DNA from 2 places in the Isachenkonia alkalipeptolytica genome. Region 2 is predicted to be linked to the other one. Evidence: predicted binding sites of a transcription regulator. Region 2 holds the regulator's gene; the other holds the start of a gene.
The links. The regulator Rex, encoded in region 2, represses fermentation and respiration genes when NADH is low (regulators of the CRP and FNR family bind a similar motif). The targets are predictions, from matches to a motif close to ATTGTTAANNNNTTAACAAT.

Region 1 (3,599 bases), on a different contig from region 2:
TCTTTGTTGACAATGGTTCGACAGTGTCCGCCGAGTATCTCCTCTTTTTCGTATACCGTAACCCGTTGCCCCTTCTTCTCCAACAGATAGGCGGCCAACAGGCCGCTAAATCCTCCGCCGACGATTGCATAGTGCATCTGTGATCCCTCCTAGTATAATCGATCCATATAAGCCCATAGGGGCAAAATCATTTTACTGTCCGTGGTATGAACATGGTACGCCACGGGAGAATAATCCTTTTCTTGGTAGGTTTGCTTATGATGAAGGTTATAGTCCCTGACGTACTCTTGAAGAAAGATTTTAAGTCCGTTAAAAGAAGTTTCTCTTTTGATATAAGGCATTAGAAAGGATAGACAGCGATTGGTATAGTCCTTTCTAAATTGTTGAATTTCCGGCACATACGCTCCCTGCTTTAACAGATGAATATCCAGTGCAAATCCCTGGTTTCGAATAATAGTGAAGATATCGGTAAAGAAGGATTCTGAAAAGTTTTCCATGTCCTTCCCTTCTTCGAAAAAGCAGAGAAACTTGAGTTCCATATTCAAACTCTGGGCCACGGGAAGGGCTAGTGCTTCTAAAAGGTTTTTAAAATTATCCGAGGCTAAAGTACTGTATAGTCGGGTACAGGCGATTTTGCTTTTATAGTCGAAAATCGTATATTCGTAGACGGGGCCGATTCCTTTGAAATCTCCATAATAAGTGGCCCAGGCGAGCCAGCATTCCCCTGAGGCTAAGTCTTTAAAGGAAATATCGTTTTTAAGAAGGGCTTTCTTTTTTCCTTTGGCAAAACGGAGTCGTTCCTGTTTGGTGGATAAACCATGGCTCCTGAGGGTGTTGTAAACCGCGGATTCACTGATTTGATAGCCGATGTCCCCCAATAAGTAACAAAGTTCCCGGGGGCCGTAGGAGGGATGTTTTTTAACCAGACTCAGAATGGCGGATAGAATCTCGGGTTTGGTTTTGTTTACCGGTGTAAAATTTCTCTTTTGTTTTTTTAGTCCCTCAATGCCGTAGGATTTATATCGATTCAGCCACCGATAATAAAGGGTTCGGGAAATACCGTGTTTTTCACAGGTGGCCGATACCCCCTTTTTTTGCCCCTCCATCAGGATACGAAACTTATGATCCTTATCCATCATATCAACCCCTCAAAAAAAAATTTACTTTAGCGAAGTGTGTACATATTTAAAAGTATGGGCCAATCAAAATAAGCAATTCTGTCAAAAAATTAACTAATAAATTCATTATACACCAATGTGAACAGAAAGGTAAAGTAAAAAAAGTCGGATTTATTGGAATTAGATGAACTTGTACTCTTTGAAAAGCTTGTTATAATTTAGACAAGGAGGGTGATAGCAATGAAGGAGCTAAAGGTGTTTAAGATTCAAAAAAATATTCATGAGGACAATAGGAAGGTGGCCAATGAAACCCGGGAATATTTAAAAGCACAGGATGCATTTTTAATTAATGTGATGTCTTCTCCGGGAAGTGGAAAAACATCGACTTTAGTAAGTATTATCAACGCTTTGAAAGATCGAGTCAAAGTTGGGGTGATTGAAGCGGATATTGATTCCGATGTGGACGCCCTAACCGTTCAAAGAGCTGGAGCCAAAGCGGTGCAAATGCATACCGAGGGCCTTTGTCATTTAGACGCCACTATGGCTAGAACCGGGATTGATCAATTAGAGGTCGGGGATTTGGATCTGGTTTTCTTGGAAAATATCGGAAACCTAATCTGTCCTGTGGGATATGACACCGGAGCGATGAAAAACATAGCGGTGCTTAGCGTTCCTGAAGGAGACGACAAACCTTTAAAATACCCGAAGATCTTCGGAAAAGTGGATTTATTGGTGGTGAATAAAATCGACGTGGCGGAATACTTCGACTTTGATATGAAATTATTGGAAGAACGGGTGAGAAAATTGAATAAAAACATCCAAATCATCCCGATTTCCGCTAAAACCGGGGAAGGGGTAGCGGCGCTTACGGATTGGATGATGGATACATTAAATAGGGGGTAGAAAAATGGCAAAAGTAGAGGAAAAGACCAACTTTAATAAATCAAAGCGTTTTAATTTTGCGCTGAACTGGGCGGATGTTGATGGGCGGGAGTACCGACAAGAAATTTTAGACCTGGCCAACAAAATTGGAAGAACCAAGGCCGGTAGTAGCAGAGAAGCGATTCCTTTTGGCCCGGAATATTATGCCCTAGAACCGATTGTAGATCCTTATCAAGCGAAAATCGCCATGCATTTAGAATTTCGTAAAAAGCTTAGCGCTGAAGAGGTGGGGAAAAAAGCGGGAGAACCCTACGAAAAAGTAAAAAAAGCCTTAGATCACATAGCCTGGGCCGGAGCATCTTTTGTGATAACCGTCGACGGTGTGGATATGTATTGGCAGGACATTTTTGTTCCGGGCCATCTGGAGTTAATAAATATTAATAAAGAAATTGTAGAAAAACATCCGGAAGTTGCGGAAGCCTTCTATTATTTTGGAAGTAAAAAAGGACCCATGGCTGCGGGGATTATGCCTATTGGAGGGGGACCTATGCGGGTGCTGCCCATCGAGCGGTCCATTGATGCCAATACAAAGAAAGCTACCTTTGAAGAGATATCCAAGTATTTAAATGAAGAGGAAGTATTTACGGTATCCGACTGTTCCTGTCGAACCTCTAGAGAAGCCATGGGGGAAGGCTGCGGTCATTTAAAAGAAAACATGTGTATTCAAATGGGTCATGCGGCGGAGTATTACATTAAAACCGGAAGAGGACGACAAATTACTCGGGAAGAAGCCTTTGAGATTATTGAAAAAGCGGAAGACAACGGATTGATGCACTCGGTTCCCAATCTGGATGGGATCGGTAAGACCCATGCTATTTGCAACTGTTGCGGTTGCGGGTGTTACGCCATGCGGCTGGCTAATGAGTATTTAAACAATGATATCGTACGGTCCAATTACAAGTCCGTGGTGGATGAATCTGAATGTGTGGCTTGCGGGGAATGTGTGGATGTTTGTCCCACCAATGCCTTAAGACTAGGACAAAAGCTATGTTCCAAGGAAGAAATTGATGAGACCATCACCAAAGTGACGCCAAGAAATACCGAGTGGAAAGAGGATAAATGGAACAGTGATTATCGGATAAACCGTCAGAACTCTCTGGAGTCAGGAACTTCTCCCTGTATTACCAATTGTCCCGTGCATATTCCGGTACAGGGTTATATCAAACTGGCCGCTCAGGGGAAATATCAGGAAGCCTTGGAGCTGATCAAAAAGCATAATCCCCTACCAGCGGTATGCGGACGGATTTGTCCGAGACTTTGCGAGGAAGACTGTACCCGGTGTGATGTGGATGAAGCCGTAGCCGTGGATGATATTAAGAAATTTATCGCCGAGAAGGATTTGGACAGTACCACCCGCTACATGCCGAAAAAGAGAAATGATTTTCATGATAAAAAAGTAGCCATCATCGGTTCCGGACCTTCGGGACTTAGCTGCGCCTATGATCTTTCCATTGACGGTTATGATGTTACCGTATTTGAAAAGGAAGAGAAATTAGGGGGGATGCTCACCCTGGGGATTCCATCCTATCGACTGGAAAA
Region 2 (3,599 bases):
ACATCCCCGCCGTCGGCGTTGATCTCCCCGGTTAAAATCCGAAACAGGGTGGACTTTCCCGTGCCGTTAAGGCCGATCAGCCCCACCTTTTCCCCGTGATTGATGGTAAATGAAATATCGTGTAAAATCTCATCGATGCCGAAGCTCTTAGAGATCTTGCTGCAGGATAATGCTATCATTAAAGTTCGCTCCCTCTATCTATTATTCGCATATAGGCTGTTTAGTATGGCCCTTGCTGTAAAATACTACTGTTGTTATTTGCTATTGCTTTTGCTGTTCAGTATTGCTTTTGCTGTTCAGTATTGCTTTTGCTGTTCAGTATTGCTTTTGCTGTTCAGTATTGCTTTTGCTGTTCAGTATTGCTTTTGCTGTTCAGTATTGCTTTTGCTGTTCACTATTGCTTTTGCTGCTCAGTACCACACTTGCAATTTAATGTGTCTCTTACTCTTCATTACTACAGTGCTATTGAATATGATTTTCGCTGTTCAATATTGATTTCGCCAAAGGATAATTTCCCCGTAGTTCCTAGCAAAAGCACAGCGAAACTTCTAGCAAAAGCCAACGGAATTTCTAGCAGAACCCGGGTAAAACACCACTAAATGAATATATTCTTATTCAAGGATACAAAAAATCCTTCGATTTCCTAAAAATTCGAAAATAATCCCTGTAATTTCGATTTAAACGTTGATTTTTTAGCAATATTCTAGTACTATTCTATTATAACAAATAATTTTAACAATAACAGGATAGCTTTGCAAGAAAGAGGGGCTTTCCTTTTTTCAGAATCTTACAATCAGCTTATAAATAATTAGAAATAGGAGTGGTAATCATGCCGAAAAACCGAAACATTTCCATGGCCGTAATTCGAAGGCTGCCGAAGTATAACCGATGCTTAGGGGATCTATTGGAAAGGGAAATTTATCGAATCTCTTCCAAGGAACTCAGTGGAATTCTAGGATTTACCGCCTCGCAAATTCGTCAGGATCTTAACAATTTTGGTGGATTTGGCCAGCAGGGCTACGGATACAACGTGGAAGAACTACACAATGAAATTCAAAAGATTTTAGGACTGACCAAGGACTACAAAGCCGTCGTGGTAGGGGTTGGTAACTTAGGCCAGGCCATCGCAAATCATACCAACTTTGAAAAACACGGATTTAAAATTCTTGCCATGTTCGATATCAATCCGAACCTGATCGGGCTGCAAATCCGGGGAACCCCGGTGTATGACAACAAAGAACTTCACGGGTATATTAAGGAAAATGATGTAGAAATCGGCGTGATCACAACCCCTAAGGAAGTGGCCCAAAGTGTGGCGGATGAACTGGTGGAAGCGGGAATAAAGGCCATTTGGAACTTTGCCCCGGTGGATCTTAAAGTGCCGGAGGATGTGGTGGTGGAAGATGTCCACTTAAACGAGAGTCTGTTTATCATGTCTTATCTGATCAAAGAGAAGGAAATGCTGAAAGCATTGGAAGATCAGGAAAAATAAGACCCTAAGAAGGTAATACTGCAGCGGCTCAGTAGCGGCTCAGTAGCGGCTCAGCAGCGGATTAATAGCGGATTAAAACGAAAAAAGAGGCGGCGCCGGTAAAAAGGTGCGGTCTCTTTTGTTGTGTCCACATACTGAACAATTTGACCAAAAAAAGACAGTAAAAAATTTTAAGGATTATTGATAGTATTTTAACAATCTATAGGATATAATAACCATAGAACAAAACAAGGAGGGATCAAAGTGAATTTTAATCTATCAAAAGAGCACAAAATGATACAAAAAACCTTTGCCAGTTTCACCAAGAATGAAGTGGAGCCCATTGCGGCGGAGGTGGATGAGAACGAACGGTTCCCCAGTGAAACCGTGGAGAAAATGAAGCGCTTTGGCATGATGGGGATTGCAGTGCCTAGAGAATACGGCGGTGCCGGTGCCGATGAATTAGCCTACGCCCTTGCGGTGGAAGAATTATCAAAGGCCTGCGCCACCACGGGAGTTATTCTATCCGCCCACAGTTCCCTGGGTTGCTGGCCGATCCTGAAATTCGGTACCGAGGCCCAAAAGGAGAAGTATCTAAAGCCCATGGCTTCGGGAGAAAAACTCGGCGCCTTCGGACTGACGGAGCCCAATGCGGGAACCGACGCTGCCAGCCAACAAACCGTGGCGGTCTTAGAAGGGGATCACTACCGAATTAACGGCAGTAAAATCTTTATCACCAATGGAGGGGAAGCGGACACCTATATCATCTTTGCCATGACCGAGCCTTCCAAAGGGCTGAAAGGCATTACCGCCTTCATCGTGGAAAGCGACACTCCGGGATTCACCATCGGAAAGAAAGAAAAGAAACTGGGCATCAAGGGTTCCGCCACCACGGAGCTGGTCTTTAAGAATATGATGATTCCCAAGGAAAATCTGTTAGGGAAAGAAGGCAAGGGCTTTAAAATTGCCATGCAAACCTTAGACGGAGGACGTATCGGAATTGCGGCCCAGGCCTTAGGCATTGCGGAAGGCGCCATGGAAAAAACCGTGCAGTACGTCAAAGAGCGGGAGCAGTTTAACCGGCCCATCGGAAAGTTCCAGGGACTGCAGTTTATGATGGCGGATATGGAAACCCAGATTCAAGCAGCGAAACTCATGGTATACCAAGCGGCGGCAGCAAAAGCCGAAGGCAAGCCTTATGGAAAACTGGCGGCCATGGCCAAACTATACGCTTCGGAAACCGCCATGGAAGTGACCACCAAAGCCGTACAGCTTCACGGTGGATACGGATACACATCCGACTACCCCATTGAACGAATGATGCGAGATGCGAAAATTACCGAAATCTATGAAGGAACCTCCGAGGTTCAAAAGATGGTAGTGGCAGCAGACATTTTACGATAAAAAAGGAGGGACTGACATTGAAGATCATTGTATGTATAAAACAAGTACCGGATACCAATGAAGTAAAAATTGATCCTGTAAAGGGGACATTAATACGGGAAGGAGTGCCAAGCATTCTAAACCCCGACGATAAAGCCGCCTTAGAGGAGGCACTCCGGGTAAAGGACCAACATCCCGACACCCACATTACGGTTATGACCATGGGTCCCCCCCAAGCGGAGGAAGTGCTGATTGAAGGAGTGGCCATGGGCGCTGACGAAGGAATCCTTCTGTCCGACCGGGCTTTTTCCGGAGCGGATACCTGGGCAACATCCAATACCTTAGCCAAGGCCATTGAGAAAATCGGACGATACGATATCATCTTCTGCGGACGGCAGGCCATCGACGGAGACACCGCCCAAGTAGGACCGCAAATCGGGGAGCGACTGGGCATCCCCCAGGTAAGCTATGTAGAAAAGTTCTATCTGGAAGAGGGAAAGATTCGGGTACACCGGGCCCTAGAGGACGGCTACGAAGTAATCGAGGGACAAAGCCCGATCCTTTTGACCACCATCAAAGAGTTAAACGAAGCAAGATATCCTTCCATTCCCGGAATCATGCGAGCCTATCGGGAGGACTGCATCAAGGTTTGGACCTACGAGGACTTAGACATTCCTTCTACGGACATCGGTCTTGACGGATCCCCCACCCAGGTAAAGCGTTCCTTTACACCGGAACAAAAAGG

Region 1: hypB (hydrogenase nickel incorporation protein HypB) is a predicted target of Rex. The motif match lies at 1,326-1,345, and genes of this name have one in related genera.

What each region holds. Positions count from the first base shown of each region.
Region 1 covers NZ_SUMG01000004.1:120,856-124,454, forward strand. The annotation lists gene ISALK_RS04985 (FAD-dependent oxidoreductase) at 1-137, opposite strand, end outside; gene ISALK_RS04990 (helix-turn-helix domain-containing protein) at 150-1,136, opposite strand; gene hypB (hydrogenase nickel incorporation protein HypB) at 1,359-2,021, shown strand; gene ISALK_RS05000 (FAD-dependent oxidoreductase) at 2,026-3,599, shown strand, end outside.
Region 2 covers NZ_SUMG01000002.1:361,367-364,965, reverse strand. The annotation lists gene ISALK_RS03455 (ABC-F family ATP-binding cassette domain-containing protein) at 1-179, opposite strand, end outside; gene ISALK_RS03450 (redox-sensing transcriptional repressor Rex) at 830-1,492, shown strand; gene ISALK_RS03445 (acyl-CoA dehydrogenase) at 1,736-2,875, shown strand; gene ISALK_RS03440 (electron transfer flavoprotein subunit beta/FixA family protein) at 2,893-3,599, shown strand, end outside.